DNA from 4 places in the Micromonospora sp. WMMB482 genome. Region 4 is predicted to be linked to each of the others. Evidence: riboswitches for the same ligand, from Rfam matches in the RefSeq annotation. Region 4 holds a riboswitch; each other region holds the start of a gene.
The links. Region 4 has a riboswitch for cyclic di-AMP ahead of KSK32_RS22020 (C39 family peptidase). Riboswitches for the same ligand answer to the same signal wherever they lie in the genome.
Positions count from the first base shown of each region.

Region 1: another riboswitch for cyclic di-AMP. It lies ahead of KSK32_RS28245 (transglycosylase family protein); the one in region 4 lies ahead of KSK32_RS22020 (C39 family peptidase).
Region 2: another riboswitch for cyclic di-AMP. It lies ahead of KSK32_RS15080 (hypothetical protein); the one in region 4 lies ahead of KSK32_RS22020 (C39 family peptidase).
Region 3: another riboswitch for cyclic di-AMP. It lies ahead of KSK32_RS03910 (hypothetical protein); the one in region 4 lies ahead of KSK32_RS22020 (C39 family peptidase).

Region 1 is NZ_JAHOPD010000020.1:5,779,026-5,784,041, reverse strand. It holds gene KSK32_RS28255 (helix-turn-helix domain-containing protein) at 1-389, opposite strand, end outside; gene KSK32_RS28250 (LLM class flavin-dependent oxidoreductase) at 436-1,998, opposite strand; cyclic di-AMP (ydaO/yuaA leader) riboswitch at 2,168-2,313, shown strand; gene KSK32_RS28245 (transglycosylase family protein) at 2,312-2,959, shown strand; gene KSK32_RS28240 (YbaB/EbfC family nucleoid-associated protein) at 3,146-3,631, shown strand; gene KSK32_RS28235 (transglycosylase domain-containing protein) at 3,736-5,016, opposite strand, start outside.
Region 2 is NZ_JAHOPD010000020.1:2,970,213-2,975,228, forward strand. It holds gene KSK32_RS15070 (helix-turn-helix domain-containing protein) at 1-239, opposite strand, end outside; gene KSK32_RS15075 (carbonic anhydrase) at 396-1,049, shown strand; gene KSK32_RS15080 (hypothetical protein) at 1,105-2,133, opposite strand; cyclic di-AMP (ydaO/yuaA leader) riboswitch at 2,137-2,268, opposite strand; gene KSK32_RS15085 (YibE/F family protein) at 2,423-3,715, opposite strand; gene KSK32_RS15090 (metal-sensitive transcriptional regulator) at 3,879-4,178, opposite strand; gene KSK32_RS15095 (heavy-metal-associated domain-containing protein) at 4,259-4,465, shown strand; gene KSK32_RS15100 (hypothetical protein) at 4,502-5,016, shown strand, end outside.
Region 3 is NZ_JAHOPD010000020.1:669,580-674,595, forward strand. It holds gene KSK32_RS03900 (AAA family ATPase) at 1-1,987, shown strand, start outside; gene KSK32_RS03905 (cation diffusion facilitator family transporter) at 2,079-2,993, shown strand; cyclic di-AMP (ydaO/yuaA leader) riboswitch at 3,137-3,267, shown strand; gene KSK32_RS03910 (hypothetical protein) at 3,272-4,345, shown strand; gene KSK32_RS03915 (SRPBCC family protein) at 4,369-4,821, opposite strand; gene KSK32_RS03920 (STAS domain-containing protein) at 4,923-5,016, opposite strand, start outside.
Region 4 is NZ_JAHOPD010000020.1:4,414,701-4,419,716, forward strand. It holds gene KSK32_RS22015 (hypothetical protein) at 135-899, shown strand; cyclic di-AMP (ydaO/yuaA leader) riboswitch at 1,209-1,350, shown strand; gene KSK32_RS22020 (C39 family peptidase) at 1,541-2,401, shown strand; gene KSK32_RS22025 (alpha/beta fold hydrolase) at 2,792-3,538, shown strand; gene KSK32_RS22030 (CDP-glycerol glycerophosphotransferase family protein) at 3,584-5,016, opposite strand, start outside.

The sequences.
Region 1 (5,016 bases), 1.4 Mb from region 4:
ACCGCCGACCCGCACCCGTCGTGGGCCACCCGGACGGCCGGGCCGGCCGCGTCGGCGGCGTACGTGTCGCCCCACTGCCGCAGCGCGACGAGCACCGGGATCAGGTCGCTGCCCTTGGCCGTGAGCACGTACTCGTCGCGGGTGCGCCGGCCGGGCTCGCGGTAGGGACGCCGGTCGAGCAGCCCGTCGGCGACGAGCTGCTTGAGGCGTGCGGCAGCCACGGGCTCGCTGACGCCGGCCCGCCGGGCGAAGTCGTCGAAGCGGCGGGTGCCGAACGACGCCTCCCGCAGCAGGAGCAGCGTGGTGCGGTTGCCGACCACCTCCAGGGCCCGGGCGATCGAGCAGTTGGCGGTGGACCAGGAGTCACGCTGCGAGAGGAGGTCCGTCATGCCGTCGACGGTACCCCCTGACTTAGGGAATCAGAAGTCAGCTACCTCACAGCTGGCCGGGGAAGAAACCGTGCCGGGCCAGCGGCTCGACGATCTGGTGCTCCTCGTACGACAGGTGCGACAGCAGCGTGTCGGTGAGCAGGTCCACCGCCTCCTGGAGCTGCGTGAAGTCGCCGGGCCGCCGGACCAGCTCCACGAGCGCCCGGTCGACGTTCTCCACCACCCCGTGGATCACCACGTGCTCCTCCTCGAGGCGGTCCAGCACGGCGGCAAGCCCGGCCTCGGAGCGGCGCAGGTGCGGGAAGATCGAGGCGTCCTCCAGCCCGTGGTGCTGGGTGACCATCGTGCAGTAGGCCGCGCAGTACGCCCCGAGCGTCCAGTTGTTCTGCCGCATGGTCATCTCGTTGAGCGCGGCCCGCGCCCGGCCCGGCGAGACCGAGCCCCGCTTGACCTGTTCCAGCAGGTCGCGCACCTGGGCCAGCTCCTGGCGCAGGTGGTCGTGCACGTCCACCAGGTGCTGCCCGGCGGCCTGTCCCCGGGCCGGATAGGCGTGTCCGGCCGGTGGCGGCGGAGCGCTCGGGCGGGTGGACTCGTCCCACGCGCGGCGCGCGCTCAGGCGTACCCCCGGGTCGGGGGTGGGGGTGACGCCGAGCGTGCTCGGGCCGCCGGCGGTGGCCGGCTCGCGGGTGGCCGCGCGGGCGGCCGCGGCGGGCGTGGCGCGCTCGGCGGCGACCAGCTCCCGCACCGCCGGCGCGACCTCCTGACCGAAGATCTGGATCGCGCGCGGCTCGTCGCTGCCGAGGATGAACGTGGTGATGCCGTGCTCCAGCGTCAGTCCGGCCAGTTCCTCCACCCACTGCTCCGGCGGTCCGGCCAGGAAGCCGGCCGACGAGCGGGCGAACGTGCCGGTCACGTTGAGCATGCGGCGGATCGCGGCCGGGTCGCGCCCGGCGGCCGCCGCGCCCTCGTCGACGAGCGCGTTCAGGGCGGGCAGGTCGTCGGGGCCCTCGGGCAGGTACGACAGGGACGGCAGCCAGCCGTCCGCGGCGCGGCCCACCAGGCGCAGCATGCGCGGCTTGTATGCGCCGACCCAGATGCCCACCGGGTGCGCCGGGGCCGGACCGCGCTTGGCGCCGACCATCCGGTAGTGCTCGCCGTCGACGCGGATCATGCCGCGGCGGTCGGTGTCCCAGACCTCGCGGATCACCTGGATCGCCTCGTCGAGGGCCTCGACGGCGGCGCCGGGGGACAGGCGCCGCCCGCCCGCAGCCTCGATCGCGTCCCAGAACGCGCCCGCGCCGAGTCCCAGCTCGACCCGGCCGCCGGTGAGCAGGTCCAGGCTGGCGACGCTGCGGGCCAGCACCACCGGCTGGCGCAGCGGCAGGTTGAGGACGTTTCCGGCCAGGCGGACGCGTTCGGTGGCGGCGGCCACGTAGGACATCAGCGTCCAGGTGTCCAGGAAGCCCGGCTGGTACGGATGGTCCTGGAACGTGACCAGGTCCAGCCCGACCTGCTCGCAGAGCCGGGCCAGCGCCACCACCTGGTCGGGCTGCCCGGCGGCGGGCGTCAGGAAGCCGCCGAAGGTCAGCTCGTGTCCGTGATCGGTCATCCGTCCGCCCTCCCGTGATCTTGCCTGGCCCTGTCACCGTAGCGCCGCCCCCGGTCGCCCGGCCGGGTGAAGAGCGTCACAAGAAGCGGATGATCGTCGCAAATCGCTCCTAGCGTCAGTTGCGTTCGCACAAGCGGACACCGGGGCTGGAAACGCCAAATCCCGCCGCCGGCCCCGGTAACCGAACCTCGCGCGGGAGCGGGGGAACCACACGTTCCACGGTGCATCGGCACCTCGGGGTGAAGCCGCCACCGGCGGCCGGGCTCCTCGGCCCGAACCCGACAGCTCACCTCGTCGGCGTGGAGGAATCCACATGGCAACTGAATACTCAGCCCGAAGCCGCCGTACCGCGCTCGGCGCGGCTCTGGCCGGCGTCGCCGTCGGCGCCGCGACAGTGTTCGGCCCGGCCGCTCCGGCCAGCGCCGGCGTCAACTGGGACGCGGTCGCGCGCTGCGAGTCCGGCGGCAACTGGAAGATCAACACCGGTAACGGCTACTACGGCGGGCTCCAGTTCTCCCGCGCCACCTGGAACGGCTACGGCGGCAGGAAGTACGCCGCCCGCGCCGACCTGGCCAGCCGGTCCGAGCAGATCGCCGTCGCGGAGAAGGTGCTGCGCGGGCAGGGCATCGGCGCGTGGCCCGTCTGCGGCAGGAAGGGTGGCTCGGCGAGCGCCGCGGCGACTCGGTCCGAGCGGGCCACCACGAAGGCGGCACCGAAGAAGGCGGCCCCGAAGCGGGCCGCCGCGCGCAAGGCCACGCCGCAACGGGCCGCGACGAGGGTGTTGCCGCAGCCGTCGTCCGCCGCCGGGACGTACGTGGTCCGGCGCGGGGACACGCTGTCGGAGATCGCCGTCGCGCAGCGCGTCGACGGCGGCTGGCGTGCCCTGCACGAACGCAATCGCGCGGTCGTCGGCGACGACCCGGGCCTGATCTTCCCCGGTCAGCGGCTGCGCCTGCGCTGAGCGGCCCTCGGACGCCCGGCCGGTTCGCCCCGGCCGGGCGTCCGGCCGTCCGCGACACGCCGCGCCGCCCGGTGTCCGCCCTGCTCGCGGCGCCGGGACGCGGCCCTCGGCGGCCGGTGACCGCGATTCGTCGGAGCCGGTTGCTAGGGTCACGATGCTCGGCTAAGACGTGAAGAAAGCGCGGAAATGACCAACGACCCGTTCTCGGCGGCCGCGAGCCTCGACGAGCTGCTGACCCGCACGCAGCAGGCGCTCGCCGCGATGCGCTCCCGGGCCTCGGCGCACACCGACGGCGAGCCGGGCGACCTGCTCCGGGCCGAGGGCACGGCCGCCGGCGGGCGGGTCCGCGCGGTCGCCGTCCAGGGTGGCCGGCTGGACTCCGTGGTGATCGACCCGGAGCTGGCGGGCGTGCCCTTCGACGTCCTCTGCGGACACCTCGTCACCGCCGCCAACGCCGCGCTGTCCGAGCTGGACGCCCAGGTCAGCGCGTCGGCGCGGGCCGACGCCGACGCGCTCGCCGCCCGGCTCGGCGGCGTGGGCGACCAGGCGGAGCTGTTCAGCCGCGCGATGCACGAGGTGGCCGCCCGGATCCACCGCGACCGTGGCGCCGTGTCCCGGGCCGGGCGCCCGGCCGGCGCGGGCACCCACCCCGGCAACCGTGACCTTCGATAGGCCCTGGTCAGGGCGACCGTTGCCGGTGGTGACACGGGCTGCCGTGCACGCGGCGGACGGCGCCGCTGTGGGCCGGCGGCGCAGATCAACGTGAGGCGGCCGGGTCAGCGCGGGCCGCGGGTCCGCGTCGGCGACACGGTGGGCAGCGGTGGCAGCGACGGCGTCAGCGTCGGCCGCGACGTCGGCCGACGGGTCGGGTCCGGGCTCCGGGACGACGACGAAGGACTCGGGCTCGGCGACTCCGACGGCGTCGGCGCGGCGGTGGTCGGCGGCGGTGGCGCCGACCGAGTCGGCTCCGGGTTCTCGCCGGGGAACGCCGGCTGACCGAAGCGGTACTCGTCCGGGTCGAGCTTCATCGCCGCGGTGGCCCGGGTCATGAACTGCCGCCAGATCGGCGCGGCACCGGTCGAGCCGTACACCTCGTAGCTGCCGCCCCTGGTCCGCAGCGGCTTGCCGTCGGTGGTGCCCAGCCAGACGGCCGAGGCGAGCGCGCCGGTCCAGCCGACCATCCAGGTGTGCACGTTCTGCGTGGTGCTCTGCCCGGCCTGCCAGGTGCCGGTCTTGCCGGCGGAGTCCCAGCCGTTGCCCAGCTCGGCGGCCCGCACGCGGCGCAGCGTCCAGTCGAGCTGGTCGATCGCCTCGCGGTCCAGGCCCAGGTCGGTGGTGCGCAGCTGCTCGGTCCACACCTGCTCGTCGTCCTTGCTGACCGACCGGACGAAGTGCGCGTCGGCACGCTTGCCGCCGCCCGCGAACGTCGCCATCCCGTTCGCGTGGTCCTGCACGGTGATGCCGTACTGCCCGATGCCGACCTCCGTGGAGAACCGCTTCGCCACCTCGTCGGCCGGGTCGCTGCGCAGGTCGACACGCTGCGGCCGGGGATTGCCCCGGACCGTCTCCCACATCGACTCCACGCCGGCCTGCCGGGCCATCTCGATCACCTTGTCGGTGCCCAGCTTCTCGGTCAGCTCGAAGTAGGTCACGTTCAGCGAGGCGACGGTGGCCTCCCAGAGCGCGCAGTCCGGCTGACAGGGCGCGCGTTCGGCGTTGCGGATCGGCCCGGCCGCGCTGCCCCTGGTCCGCCCCGAGGCGGGGAACTCCTTGGTGTCCGGCGAGTCGAACCGCTGCTTCACCGAGATCCCGTCCCGGACGGCGGCGGCCAGGTCGTACACCTTGAACGACGACCCCGGCGGGTGCTGGCCGAAGCCGCGGGTCTCGCCGTTCTCGTCGTAGTACCAGCCGGCGTAGTCCGCGCCCGAGCCCCTGTCACCGCCGTAGTAGCCGAGCACCCGTCCGGTCCCCGGCTCCACCGCCACCAGCGCGGCCTGCCAGTTGCGCGGCTGGTCGCGTACCGCCTGCGGCGCGGTGTCGCGGCGGATGTCCGCCGC
Region 2 (5,016 bases), 1.4 Mb from region 4:
GGGTTGATCGTGTACTCGTTGCGCCGTCCCACCCGCGTACGCCGCAGGTAACCCCCTGCCTCCAGGTCGGCGACGATGGCCTGGGCCGCCCGTTCGGTCACGCCGACCTCGTCGGCCACGTCCCGCAGCCGGGCGGTGGGATTGCGTGCGATCGCGAGCAGCACGTGGCCGTGATTGGTGAGGAAGGTCCAGTTACGGCGGCTCCCGTCCTCAGCTGGTGTGGTCGCCATGGTGGTCATGCTAGGCCTCCTGCTCGGTAGCCCCGACCCGACGCGGGCCGGCACGGGAAAGTATGAAATGCGTATCACGAATCTTGACGGGCCCCGAGGTGCGTGTGACCGTGGGTCGCGAGGCCGTTCGGCCTGGTGGTTCCCCAGGTAGACGAGGTGAGGGACATGACGCCGAGCACCCCGGAGCAGGCACTGACCGAGCTGCGTGCCGGTAATCACCGGTTCGTCAGCGGCGCCCCGCAGCATCCGAATCAGGACGCCGGGCACCGGGCGGCGGTCGCCGACGGTCAGCATCCCTTCGCGGTGATCGTCGGCTGCTCCGACTCGCGGCTCGCCGCCGAGATCATCTTCGATCGTGGTCTCGGTGACCTCTTCGTGGTGCGGACGGCCGGGCACACCGCCGGGCCGGAGGTGCTCGGCAGCGTCGAGTACGCGGTCACCGTGCTCGGCACGCCGCTCGTGGTGGTGCTCGGGCACGACTCGTGCGGCGCGGTCCAGGCCGCCCGGGAGGGGGTCCGGACGGGTGCCGCCCCGGTCGGGCACCTGGGCGCGGTGGTGGACGCGGTCTCGCCCAGCCTGCTGCGCGCCGCCCGCCATGGCGTCGACGACCTCGACGGCATCATCGACGTGCACATCGCGCAGACCGTGGAGACGCTGCTGGCCCGGTCCGCCGTACTGGCCGAGCGGGTGGCGGCCGGGCGGTGCACGGTGGTGGGCATGTCGTACCGGCTCGCCGGCGGCGAGGTGCGGACCGTGGCGCAGTCCCCGGCCCCGCTGCCCGCTCCGGCGGCGCCCGCCGATCCGGCGCTGGCCGGCTGACCCCTAGGGCGACGAGAAGGGGCCGCCCGAGGGCGGCCCCTTCGCTGTGTCCGAATCAGAGCAGCGACATGTGAACGTGGTCGGTGTGGTTCGACGGTCCGCTGTACGAACTCCAGCCGGTGGCCGGGAACCAGATCTGCCGGTTCCAGATGACGTAGTAGATGCCCAGCCGGTCGGCGTTGCGGATGAGGAAGGCGGCGACCTCGTTGCCGTACCGGCGGGTGTCGTTGTTGTGCCATGGCGCGAAGCCGCTGTTCTGGAGCGACCAGTCGCACGCCTTGCCCTTGGGGTGCTCCCACGGCCCGCCGGGCCGGTAGCAGCCCACGAAGCGCTTGAAGCCCGCGCGGCGTACCTCCTTGTACGCGTGCAGCGTGCGCGGGGTGACGCAGCCCGAGGTGGTCGGGTCGTCCTCGCTGCACGACTCGGCCTTCCAGCCGCCGTCGGCGGTGCGGCCGGGGGCGATCTTGGCGACCGGTGAGGTGGCGGAGACCAGGCCGCCGGTGAAGCCGAGACCGCCGACGAGCTTCAGCGCGCGCTCGGCCTGCACCTTCTCGCGCTCCATCGCGTTCTTCTGCTTCTCCTGCTCGCGTACCTCGGCGTCGAGCGCGATCTTGGCCTGCTCGGCGCGGGTCTTGACCGCGTTGATCGCGGCCAGGCGCTGCGCGTTGAGGAGGTTCAGCTCGTCCAGGGCGTTGACCCGGCGGACGAACGAATCGGGCGAGTTGCTCTCCAGGAGCATGGCCATCGCGCCCATCCGGCCGGTCCGGTAGGACTGGGCGGCGAGCTGGTTGACCTGCGGGCTGAGCGCGTCGAGTTCGGCCTGTGCCGTCTTCACCTCGGCCGCCAGCCGCCGCTGGCGGTCCTGCGACTTGGCCAGCTTCGCCTTGGCCTGGAGGAAGTTGCGGTTGGCGGCGTCGATCGCCTCGGTGATGAGCGGCGGTTCGCCGTCCTCCTCGTGGCCCGAGGGGGTGCCGGGGGCCGCCGCGGTGGGGGCCGCGGTCGCCGGGGTCGGCCCGGCCAGCACGGCCAGCGAGGCCAGCACGGCCACCACGGGTGTCAGCCAGCGGCGCAGGGGTGCCGTCACAATGTTCCCTTCCGTCGGCCGCCGACCGGGTTAGCTGACGGGTTCGGGACGGAAGTGGCCCCTACCGCTGTCGCGGATTCACCCCATGTACCTGGTTCCCCGGCTCGCCCGCGGGCGATTGGGCGGCGGCACCGCTGGCGCCGGTGCGCGCCTTCGGCGGTGACCGGCAGCGAGGTTACCTGACAGCACTCCTGAGGATCTACGTCCGGAAGCCGACCAATAGCGAGATTTCGCCGTGGCGCACCGTGACCAGCGTCGCGTTTGAAATCGATGGTCACGCTGCGGAGTGTCACCATGCGGCCTCCGTGCTCTTCCCGCCGCCGAGCGCCTCCAGCGCGTCCTCCCGTCGGGTCGGCGGCCGGGGCGCGGGTGGCGCCGGTTCCGCGCCGCGCGAGCGTCGTCCGGCGGTGGTCACGATCGCGGCCAGTCCGGTCGTCAGCGGTACGGCGGCGATCAGGCCGAGCGTGGCCACCGCGCTGCGGACGATCTCCTGGGCGAGGAACTCGCTGGTGAGGATCTGGCTGACCGGGCGGGAGTCGGCGACCAGCAGGAGCAGCAGCGGCAGCGACGCGCCCGCGTACGCCAGCACGATGGTGTTGACGGTGGACGCGATGTGGGCCCGGCCGACCCGGGTCGCGGCCCGGTAGAGCTGCCGCCGGGACAGGCCCGGGTTGGCGTGTGCCAGTTCGGTGACGGTGGCCGCCTGGGTGACTGTGACGTCGTCCAGCACGCCCAGCGAGCCGATGATGATGCCGGCCAGCAGCAGCCCGTGCAGGTCCACGTCGGCCCGGAACATGGACAGCGTGGTGGCGTCCTCGCTGCCGAAGCCGGTCAGGTGGGTGGCGGACGTGGCGAGCAGGCCGAGCACGCCGGTGACCACCAGGCTGCCGAGCGTGCCGAGCACCGCCACCGACGTCTGCGCGGTGATCCCGTGGGTCAGGTAGAGCACCACGAACATGATCAGCGCGGCGCCCACGATCGCCACCAGCAGCGGCGGCTGGCCGGACCCGATGCCCGGCAGCACGAAGCCGAGCAGGATGGCGAAGCTGGCCACCAGGCCGCCGAGCGCGGCGAGCCCGCGCCAGCGGCCGAATGCCACGATCGCGGCGGCGAACAGCACCATCAGCCAGATCAGCGGCGTACCGCGCTGGTGCTCGGCGATGTTGTAGGACTTCACCGTCGGGTCGGCCGGGTCGGTCAGCTCGACCAGGACGACCTCGTCGCCGACCGCGACCCGGGGCGCGCCCGGCCCGGCCGGGATCGGCATCTCGACCTGCCGGCCCGCGTCCGGGCCCTGCTCGGCGGTGACGGTCACGGTGCCGCAGGGGCCACCTCCACCGTCCGGGGCCTCCGGGGCCTCCGGGGCCTCCGGGGTCGGCGGGCAGGGCTCGGTGACCACCCGGGTCACGGTGCCGTGGTAGCGGGGGACGTCCGCGCCGCCGAACGGCTCCCGGTCCTGCCGGGGCCAGAGGACCAGCGCCGCGATCACGGTGAGCGCGAACAGCGGCACCACCACGGCGACGAGCAGCCGTCGTACGCCCGGCGGCGCGGCGGGTGCGGGGCGGGTGTGGTCGGCACCCATGGCGTCTCTCCCAACGGTCGCGGCGACGCCTGGTCCGCCGGACCGGCCTGGTCAGCCGGCCGGCGCGGACGTGTCGACCACGTCCGGGGCGTCGCCCGGCCATGGTAGGCAGCCCGGCTCGCCCGCTCCGGCAGGACGGGCCCGGGACGCGGCGGGTGGCCGCTCAGCCGCGCTTCATCAGGCGGCCGACGGCCGCCATCATCTCGGTCGCCATCTCGTCGGCCCGGCCCTCGGCGGCGCCCTCGTGCATGCAGTGCCGGGCGTGGCCGTCGAGCAGGCCCAGGCCGACCTTGTCCAGCGCCGCCTGGATGGCCGAGATCTGCGTCAGCACGTCGATGCAGTAGCGGTCCTCCTCGACCATCTTCTCGATGCCACGGACCTGGCCCTCGATCCGGCGGAGCCGGGCGAGGAGTTGGTCCTTGCTGGCGGTGTAGCCCCGGGTCGGGCTGGACGGCGCGGTCATGACACCGAGGATAGCGTACCCCTCGGGGGTATGTTAACGTTCGATCCGTACCCCTAGGGGGTATCAGATCGGAGGGCGAGATGGAGACCACCTACCAGGTGAGCGGCATGACCTGCGGGCACTGCGTCAACTCGGTGAGCACCGAGCTGAGCGCGCTACCGGGCGTCACCGACGTCCAGGTCGACCTGGCCGGCGGCCGGGTCACCGTCACCAGTCAGAAGCCGCTGGACGCGGACGCGGTCCGCGCGGCGGTCGACGAGGCCGGTTACGACCTCGTCGGTGCGTGACGGGTCCGGCGGACCCGCAGAAACCGAGGAGACACCATGAACACGGCGACGAAGCTCAGCGGCTTCGCCCTCGGCCTCGTGGCGGTGTTCGGCGCGGCGTACGGGATCGGCACCCTGGCCGATCCCGTCACACCGGCCGCCGAGAACCGCCACGACGACAGCGGCAGCGACCACGGGGCCGGCGGCGCCGGCCACGGTGACGAGGGCGGGGCCTCCGCACACCTGCCCGGCGGGCTGCTCGTCTCCGAACGCGGCTACACGTTCCAGCCCGCCACCGCCCCGGCCGGGCAGTTCGCCTTCCGGATCACCGGCCCGGACGGCGCGCCGGTCACCCGCTTCGAGGTGGCCCACGACAAGCGCATGCACCTGATCGTCGCCCGCCGGGACCTGTCCGGGTTCCGGCACGTCCACCCGGAGATGACCGGCGACGGCACCTGGCAGGTCGCCTCGCCGCTCGGCGGCCCCGGCGTCTGGCGGGCGTTCGCCGACTTCACCCCCGAAGGCGGCGACCCGCTGACCCTCGGCCTGGATGTCACGGTCCCCGGCGAGCT
Region 3 (5,016 bases), 3.7 Mb from region 4:
CCGGGTCGGCAACTTCGGCGCGCTGGTCGAGCGGGACGCGATGGTCTTCCACGCCGCCCAGCGCCGGCACGTGCTGGACGCCGAGCACGAGGGGCTCGTGTTCGGCCGGCTGGACCTGCGGACCGGGCAGGTGCTGCACGTCGGCCGCCTGGGTGTGCGGGGCGTGGACGCGGAGACGCTGGTGGTGGACTGGCGGGCACCCGCCGCCGCCGCGTTCTACCAGGCCACGCCCGCCGAGCCGCGCGGCGTGGTGCGTCGCCGTACGATCCAGTCCGCCTCGGAGAAGGTCACCCGGATCGAGGACGACCTGCTGGACCCGGAGGCCGCCCCGCCGGACATGGCGGTGGTCGGCGACGGGGCGCTGCTGGCCACCCTGTCCCGGGCCACCGGCCGGGGCATGCGGGACATCGTCGCCACCATCCAGCGCGAGCAGGACGAGGCGATCCGCTCCCCGGGCAACGGCGTCACGATCGTGTCGGGCGGCCCGGGCACCGGCAAGACGGCGGTGGCGCTGCACCGGGCCGCGTACCTGCTCTACTCCGACCGGGCCCGGTACGCCGGCGGCGGCATCCTGGTGGTCGGCCCGTCCGGCGTGTTCGTCGAGTACATCGCCTCGGTGCTGCCGTCACTGGGCGAGGAGACCGCCACGCTGCACTCGCTCGGCTCGCTGTTCCCCGGCCTGTCCGCGTCCCGGACCGACCCACCGGACGTGGCGGCGGTGAAGGGCTCGCTGCGGATGCGCCGGGTGCTGGAACGCGCGGTACGCGACGCGGTGCCGGACTCCCCGGCCGAGCTGCGCCTGCTCTACCGGGGCGAGCTGCTACGCCTGGAACGTCCCGCGCTGGACGCGATCCGGGACCGGACGCTGGCCCGTGGGGCGCGCCGCAACGAGGTACGCCGGGCGGCGTTCGACGCGGTGCTCGCCGCGCTCTACGCGCAGGCCCGCACGCTGCGGGTGGGCCGGCTGCCGGAGCAGCCCGCGTTCGAGGACGAGATCATCGAACGGCCGGAGTTCCGCGAGTTCCTCAAGGCGTGGTGGCCCCGGCTGCACCCGCGGCACGTGCTGGGCTGGCTGGCCCGCCCGGACCGGCTGCGCCGCTACGCCGGGGGGATCCTCTCCTCGGCGGAGATCCGGCTGCTCGGCGACGCGTACCGGACGCTCGGGACCGAGGGACTGACGGTGGCCGACATCGCGCTGCTGGACGAGCTGGACGCGCTGCTCGGCAAGCCGGTGCAGCGGGCCCGGCCCAGGCGCGACCCGTACCAGCTCGCCGGTGGCGTGCGCGAGCTGAGCACGTACGCCGACCGGCAGCGCGCCGCCCGCGCGGCGGCGCGGGAGCGTCCGGCCGACTACCGCGACTACGCGCACGTGGTGGTGGACGAGTCGCAGGACGTCTCGCCGATGCAGTGGCGGATGGTCGGCCGGCGCGGGCGGCTGGCGTCCTGGACCGTGGTCGGTGACCCGGCGCAGACCGCCTGGACCGGCGACCCGCAGGAGCTGGACCGGGCCCGTGACCAGGCGCTGGGCCGGCGCAAGCGGCACCGGTACGAGCTGACCACCAACTACCGCAACTCGGCGGAGATCTTCGCGGTGGCGGCGGCGGAGATCCGCCGCCTCTACCCGGACCTGCCGCTGCCCGACGCGGTGCGGTCCACGGGGGTGCCGCCGGTGGAGCGCACGGTGCCCGCCGCCGACCTGCCGGCGGCCACCGTCGAGGCGGCCGAGACGCTGCTCGGGCAGGTGGAGGGCACGGTCGGCGTGATCACGCCGGTGCCGCGCCGGGACGAGGTGGCCGGCTGGCTGGGCGCGCTCGGCGCGGGCCGGCTCCAGGTGGTGACCAGCCTCCAGGCCAAGGGCATGGAGTACGACGGCGTGGTGCTGGTGGCGCCGGGCGAGATCCGGGCCGACCCCTCGGGCGTGCGCACGCTCTACGTGGCGCTGTCCCGGGCCACCCAGCGCCTCACCACGCTCGACCCGGTGGGGTGAGTCGCCCGGCCGCCACCCGCAGTTCACTTGCACACATAGCGATGTGAACATACATTGGGTCGGGCCGGTACGGGGCAGGAAGGGTGTTGGCGTGGGCGCAGGTCATGACCACAGCGGTGCGGTGGCCAACGCGGCACATCGCCACCGGGGCCGCCTCTGGGCCGCCTTCGCGCTGCTCGCCATCCTGATGGTGGTCGAGGCGGTGGCCGCCTTCACGACCGGCTCGCTGGCGCTGCTCTCCGACGCCGGGCACATGTTCACCGACGTCCTCGGCATCGGCATGGCGCTCGCCGCGATCACCGCCACGCGCCGCGTCGGCACCGATCCGCAGCGCACGTTCGGGCTCTACCGGCTGGAGGTGCTCGCCGCCCTCGCCAACGCCGTGCTGCTCGCCGCCGTCGCCGTCTACGTCCTGGTCGAGGCGGTACGCCGGTTCGGCGAGCCGCCGGAGGTGCTGGCCGGCCCGATGCTCGTGGTGGCGGCGCTCGGCCTGCTCGCCAACATCGCCGCGTTCGCACTGCTGCGCGCCGGGTCGAAGGAGAGCATCAATCTGCGCGGGGCGTACCTGGAGGTGCTCGGCGACCTGCTCGGCTCGCTCGGCGTGATCGCCGCCGCGCTGGTCATCGCGGTGACCGACTGGTGGTGGGCGGACCCGCTGGTCGCCGTCGGCATCGGCCTGTTCATCCTGCCGCGCACCTGGCGGCTCGGCCGGGCCGCGCTGCGCATCCTGGTGCAGGCCGCGCCGGAGCACCTCCAGGTGACCGCCGTGCACGACCGGCTGGCCGCCGTACCCGGCGTGGCCGAGGTGCACGACCTGCACGTCTGGACGCTCACCTCGGGCATGGAGGTGGCCTCGGCGCACCTGACCACCGAGCCGGGCGTGGACCCGGGCGGGGTGCTGGCCGCGGCGCGGGCCGCCCTGCACGAGGACTTCTCCATCGATCACGCCACGTTGCAGGTCGAACCCGGAGCGTCGGCCGGAGTGTGCGGACCGACCGAGTGGTGATTAGGACACACTTAAATCACTGTGGCTAATGTAGTCTTATGCCGGTTTTGCCCCGCCTAGCGGCGTTGCTCCGCGGAGCCGTGCCCGGGCAGCGCCGGTAGTCTCGGTCGCGGCCGCACCCGCGGACGCCACCGGCCCCGGTGGGGCGGCCGTCGCCTAATCGTCCGCAGGGACGAGCCGGGGAACCACGTACGTGGGGTGCATCCGCGTCAGCGGTAGGGATCTTCCGTCCCGAACCCGTCAGCTAACCCGGTCGGCGTTGACGGAAGGACGTGTGAATGCCCCCAGTGGCACCTGTACGACGGACGGCCGCCCGGTTGGCGGCCCTGATCGTCGCGACGCTGGCCCTCGGCGTCGCGACCGTTCCGGTCTCCCCCGCCTCGGCGGCGCCGGCGACCGGCCTGCTCGCCGCCGCTCCCGGCGACGACGAGGGCGGCACGCCCGAACTGCGTGCCCAGCTCGACGCCGCCGGCAAGGGCTGGCTGGAGGCGAAAGCCGCGCTGAACCGGTCGGTGAGCCGGCAGAAGCAGCTCAACGACCAGCTCAAGACAGTCGGCGCCGAACTCGCGGTACGCGACGCCAAGGTCGGCGAGATCGCCGCGGTGGCGTACCGCAACGGCCGCCTGGGCACCGCCGGGGCACTGCTCGGCAGCAGCAGCCCGGAGGGCTTCATGGACCGGGCCGCCGCGCTGGAGCAGGTCGCCGCGAACGAGGACCGTACGCTGCGCGACCTGATCGCCACCCGGGACGAGGCCACCCGCACCCGCGCCCAGCTCGACGGCGAGATCCGCGAGCAGCGCAAGCAGGTGACGGTGATGGCCAAGCGCAAGGAACAGGCCGAGCGCGCCCTGGAGGTGGCCAACGACCGCACCTCGCGCGGCAGCAGCGGCGGTGGCAGCGTCCAGGGCACCTCCAGCAAGAACGCGAAGCCGGCGCCGCGCAACTCGGACGGCTCCTGGCCGTCGGAGTCGTGCAGCGTCAACGACCCGACGCCGGCGAACGGCTGCATCACCCCGCGCACGCTGCACGCGCTGCAACAGGCCAAGGCGGCCGGCTTCACCCGGTACGTCTCGTGTCACCGGCCCAGCGGTTCCGGTGAGCACCCGAAGGGGCGGGCCTGCGACTTCGCCGCGCAGAAGAGCGGCTTCGGCGGTGTGGCCTCCGGCGGTGACCGGACGTACGGCAACAACCTGGCCGCGTACTTCGTGCGCAACGCCGACCCGCTCGCCGTGCTCTACGTGATCTGGTTCAAGCAGATCTGGCTGCCCAGCAGCGGGTGGAAGTCGTACAGCGGCGCCAACGGCGACCCGTCCAGCGACCACACCAACCACGTGCACCTCTCGGTGTACTGACCGCCCCGGACGGGCCGGCCGGATCAGGCCGGCCGGCCCTCCAGGGTCGCTCCGAGACGCGCCGCCAGGCCCAGGTGAGCCGCCCGGGCCTGGCGGAACGCGTACCCGAACAGCGGCGCCGGCGCGGTCAGCGTGATCTCCACGTCGATGCGTACCGTGCCGTCGGGCTCGTCGCGCAGCCGGGTGTGGTTGCGGACCGTCGTCGCGGGCTGCTGCCGCGCCACGGTGACCACCTCGTCCTCGCCCGCGATCAGCACGTCCGCCTGGTACGTGACCGGGAAGTGCAGCGGGCCGAGCTGCAGCCGGTCGGTGATCGCGTAGCTGGCCAGTGCGCCCGGCCGGGCCGGCAGCTTCCGGACCCGGACGATCAGCGGATGCAGCTCGCCCTGGCGACTCAGATCACCTAACAGGGCCACCGCTTCGGCCCGGCTGCACCGGGCCTGCACGGTGTAGCTGAAGCTGTCGCTGCTCTGCAAGCGGGCCCCCTCGCCGTCGTGCGTCGCGACGATCGTCCCGTACCGGCGCCGGACTGGCAACGGGTAGAAGGCCCCCTGGCCGCAGGGGGTGTGAACGGCGCTCAGGCGCCGGGCAGCACCTCGGGCGTGTCGTCGGCGAACCACGGCTCGGGCGCGCCGAACAGGCCGAGCAGGCCGGTCACCCAGAGCTGCCGG
Region 4 (5,016 bases):
CCACGGGCCGCGCCCGTTCATCGCACCCACCGCACGTCATCCCCGCACCCGCCCTCGGCGGCCCGTTCCCACAGGCCCGCCCCGGCGAGGTCGTGCGGGCCCTCCCGCCAGGTCCTTCCCGTGAGGTGCCGACCATGTCGCAGACCGCTCTGTACCACTTCCTCATCTCCGTGCCCGAGGCCGCCGCCATCTGGTCCTTCCTGCTGCTGCTCGCCCTCGGCCTGCTCGCCGCGCTCGTCGCCCGTCCCGAACGCGACCCCGCGCCGGAGGGCGCCCCCGAGCCGGCCGACCCCGACGCCGCCCGCCGCGACGACCTGATCCGGTACGCCGAGGAGGTGGCGGTAGCAGCCGCCGGGGCCACCCAGACGGCCCGTCGCCGCCGCGAGCGGTGGCTGGCCGCGCAGGACGAGGCGGATCGGGCCTGGACCGCGTACGACGAGGCGGACGCCGCGGCCCGCCGCCTGGGCGGGGCCGCCGCGCTGGCCGCCCCGCGCACGCCACGCACCCCTGCGGAGTACGCGGCCCGGGAACGCTGGCTGCACCACGCCGCCATGACGGCGCACTGGCGGGACGACCTGACCGCCCGTCAGCTCGCCGACGTGCTGGCGCGCCGCAACGGGTGGGATCCGCGCCGGCACCCGGCCGAGCAGGAGATCATCCTGGCCCGCACCGTCAGGGACGGGCGCCGCGCCGGATGGGAGATCGCTGACGCGCGGGAACGGGCGGCCTGGCGGGACGTGGAACTGGCCGCCGAAGCGGCCCGGACGCTCGCCGCCGAGGCGTACGCGGCCGCGGTGGCGCTGCGGCCCGCCCCGGCGTGCGCGAGCGCGACGACGCGCCCTCTGCCGGTGCCCGCGTCGGTCCGCAACGCCCGGTGGCGCCCGGCCCGGGTGGGCTGAGACGGCCGTCTCGGCCGAATCGTTACCCGGAATGTGGTGAGCCCGGTCACCCGCGTTACCGAAACGGGCGCCGTGCGCAGAACGGGGCATCGAGTCGCGCAATCGCCGGCCCGGTGGTCGCCGTCTGTCCGCTTTCCGCCGCGCGGTGCCGTCGAAACTGCTTGTCCCATTGAGCGAAGTGAGTAACCGGGTGTTCGAAAATCCGTTACCGCGGATCACGTTTACGCAGGTGGGACCGCTTGGCATCGGACATACCCGCCGGTAGTGTCGGCGCGGTCCGATGCGGTAATCGATCGCCGACGGCGGCGCCGCACCGACCCGCCTAATCGTGTTCCACGAACCGGGGACCCATGAGCACCATCGGGGTGAATCCGCGAGCCACGGCCCGCGGTAGGGCGTACTTCCCGCCCGAATCCGTCAGCTAACCCGGTCGGCGGCCACGGAAGGAGTACCCCTCGTGCCCATCCCTCGATCGTCCCCCCGCCTCCACGGCGACGCGGTGCCCGCGCTGGCCTGACGCGCGACCGGCAAACCGCCCCCCGGGCGCCCGGCATCACGGGCGTTCCCGATCCCCCGGCCATCCGGCCCTTCAGCACGTGTGAGTTCCTCCGCGTGCCGGGCCGGCCTGCGCCGCACGCCCCGTGGAGGATTTCGTGAAGCACCACCTGAAGCGTCAGCTGCGACGGATCGTCACCGAACGCCCGTACCGGATCATCGCCGGATCGGCCGCCGCGCTCGTGCTGGCCGCCGGCGCCGGCGCCGGCACCGTCGCCACCGCCGGTGACGACGCCCCGGTCCAGGAGAACACCGCAGCGGTCGCCGATCTCGGCGCCGCCCGCCTCGGCGAGCAGCCCGCCAGCCGCAGCGAGGCCCGGATCGCCGTGCCGCAGGCGTCGCCGAGCGCCTCCGCCGCGCCCAGCGCGTCGCCGAGCGCCTCGCCGTCCGCGAAGGCGGCGGCAGACCCGGACACCACTCCCAAGGCCAAGCCGAAGCCGCCGTCGAGCAAGTCGCTCGACTACGACTACCAGGCGCAGATCAACTACTTCTACTGCGGCCCGGCCGCCGTGCGCAACGCGCTCAGCGCCGCCGGCATCGAGCGCAGCCAGGACGCGCTCGCCGGCCCTCTCGGCACCACCGAGATGGGCACCAACTCGGCCGAGGACACCACCCGGGTGCTCAACCAGCAGGTCAAGGGCAACCCGTACCGGACTCGGATGATTCCCGGCTCGGCCACCCCGGCCCAGATGGACCGCCTCCAGGCCGACGTGGTCGAGGCGATCAACGACGGCCGCGGGGTCGTCGCGAACGTCGCCGGTACCGCCACCGACACCAACGGCGGCTGGCACTCGTTCCCGGGCGGCCACTACGTCGCGGTGGTCGGCTACAAGGACGACGGCCGGACCGTACGGATCGCCGACTCGGCCGACCCGTCGCTGCCGTCGTACTGGGTCACCACGATCGACCTGGCGCACTGGATCGCCAGCCGCGGCTACTCCGCCTGACCGTCCCGCACGCTCCGAAGGCCGGCACTCCACCCCGGGGTGCCGGCCTTCAGGCTGCCCTCACGCGCCCTTGGCGCGCGATCTTGGACTTGTGGCGCCCAGCATGTCCGGCCCGCCCGATGTGGGAGGTGCCACAGCCCCAAGATCGCAGAGGTTCGGGGCGGCGCGGGCGCGCGAGGTGGGATCGGTGGAGATCTTGGTAGGAAAGGGCCCCTATGGGGGCCGTTTGGTACCAAGATCTCTCGGAGCCGGGAGTCCTTGACAACCCCACTCACAGATCGACGGGGAGGGCGGAGTGTGGGCGGCCGGAGCCGGGGCGAGGGGGGCGTCAGGGGGTGGGGCGGGGGTTTGGTCTCGCGTGGGCGGGGCGGGCGGTGGCAGACTGCGCCAATGGGCGATGCGACGGGGAAGCGGCACCTGATTCTCCTGCACGGCATGGGCGCCACCGGCGAGGTGTGGCTGCCCTGGGCGCCGCTGCTGGAGCGCCGCTGGCCCGGCCGCTGGCTCGCCCCCGACCTCGCGGGTCACGGCTGGTCGCCACCGCTGCCCGGCTACTCGTTCGAAGCCCTGGCCCAGCGCGTGGCCGACGGGCTCGGCCCGGTCCGGCTCGGCCCCGACGACCGGCTGGTGCTGCTCGGGCACTCGCTCGGCGGGGTGGTAGCACTGGCGCTCGCGGCCCGGCAGCGGGGACTTCCGGTCGACGCGGTGGTCGGGCTCGGCATCAAGGCGGTCTGGTCCCCGGCCGAACTGGCGAAGTCGCAGGAGCTGGCGGCCCGTCCGGTCACCTGGTTCACCACCCGGGACGAGGCGGCCCGCCGCTACCTGCGGGTGTCCGGGCTCGCCGGGCTGTTCGCCCCGGACCACCCGGTGGTGGAGGCGGGGCTGCGACGGGAGGACGGCCGCTGGCGGCTCGCCATGGACCCGGCCGCGTTCGCGGTCGGGGAGCCCCGGCTGCCGGTGCTGCTGGCCGCCACCGACGTGCCGGTGCTGCTGGCCCGGGGCGAGCTGGACCCGATGGTGACCGACGCGCAGCTCAAGGAACTGGGCGTGCCGGTGGCCACGCTGCCCGGGCTGGGCCACAACGCGCACGTCGAGGACCCGGAGGCGGTACTCGCTCTGCTCGACCCGTACCTCTGAGCGGCCGGGCCGACCGCGACGGCCGGACGACCGGCCGCCGCCGTGTCAGCCGGCTGCGCGCGGCGCCGGGACCGCCCAGTCGGGCTCCAGCTCGTGGCGGGCGGCGGTGAGGAACGCCTCGGCGTACCCGTCGGCGGGGAAATCGCCCAGGTAGCGGGTCCGGGCCGCCCAGCGTTGCGCCGCCTTCGGGTCGGCGTCGAGCAGTTCCGTGAGCACCTCGTCCACGTTGGACATGTCACGCCGCAGCACGTAGCCGGACGCCGCGAGCGGGAACCGCTCGACGAAGTGCGCGCCGTCGGCGCCGGTGTCGGTGACCGCGTACGGCTTGCCGGAGTAGAGCCAGTCGGAGATGACCCCTGACACGTCGGAGACCAGCGCGTCGGCGCGGTTGACGCACTCGGTGAGCGTCAGCTCGCGGCTCGCGGCGGCGCCGAACAGGTGCGGCCGGCCGGTCTTCGCCCGGTCGGTGGCGAGCAGTTCGGTGAGCCGGGCGAGCTGGCGGGCCGAGGCCGGGTTCTTGTCGGTGTACGGGTGGGCGCGCAGGATCACCGCGGCCCCCCTGTCGATCAGCCGGCGGATCAGCGTCTCGGCCACCGGCAGCGAGCAGTAGTTCGCGTCGGCGTGGTGCCCGGTCCAGGTCGGGGTGTAGAGGACCGTGGGGTGCGCCGGCGGGGTGACCGGCTCCCGGCGTACCTCGATGGCCTCGACCTGGGGACGGCCGACCACGACGAACTTGTCGGCGGGGATCTCCACGCCGGCGCGGGCGTACCTGTCGATCGCCGCCTGCCCGGCCACGAAGATCTTGTCGAAGATGGCCGAGACCGGGTTGGCGCTCGGGGCCTTGTCGCTGTCGCCGTGGTGCAACTGCACGTGGGTGAGCTGGTTGAACCGGATCACGTGGGCGTTCTTCGCACCGTGGTTGACGTAGAACGCCACCCGCAGGCTCGGCACCAGCGCCTCGTCGAGCGCCTTCAGCGTGGGGCAGAGGACCACCGGGGCGCGGGTGGCGGCGGCCACCGCCGGCAGGAACTCCGGCTCGCGCAGCACCACCACGAACGGGCGGCCGATCCGTTCCAGGTACGGCAGCCACATGGTGACCTGGTACTCCGAGCCGGGCGGCGCGGAGAAGTGCAGCACGAACTCGGGCTGGTGGCGGCGCAGTGCCCGGCCGACCGGTCCACCTCCGGCGGGCGGCCGGAACCGGCGCCGGGCGAGGTCCAGCGCGACCGCACCGCAGCCGGCGCCGACGAGCAGCGCGGCGGCGAGCGCCGCCCAGGCGGGCAGTGCCAGGGCGGCGGCGAGCGCCACCACGGCGAGCAGCACCAGCAGCGCGTCGCCGAGCCGGGCGGCGACCACAGGTGTCCACGTACGGACCGGGAGGTTCGCCGCCCGGATCTCCAGCGCGCCGGCCTGCCGTAGCGGGCCGACCAGCAGCACCAGGCCGAGCAGGACCAGCGCGGTGGCGGCCAGCGCCGGGT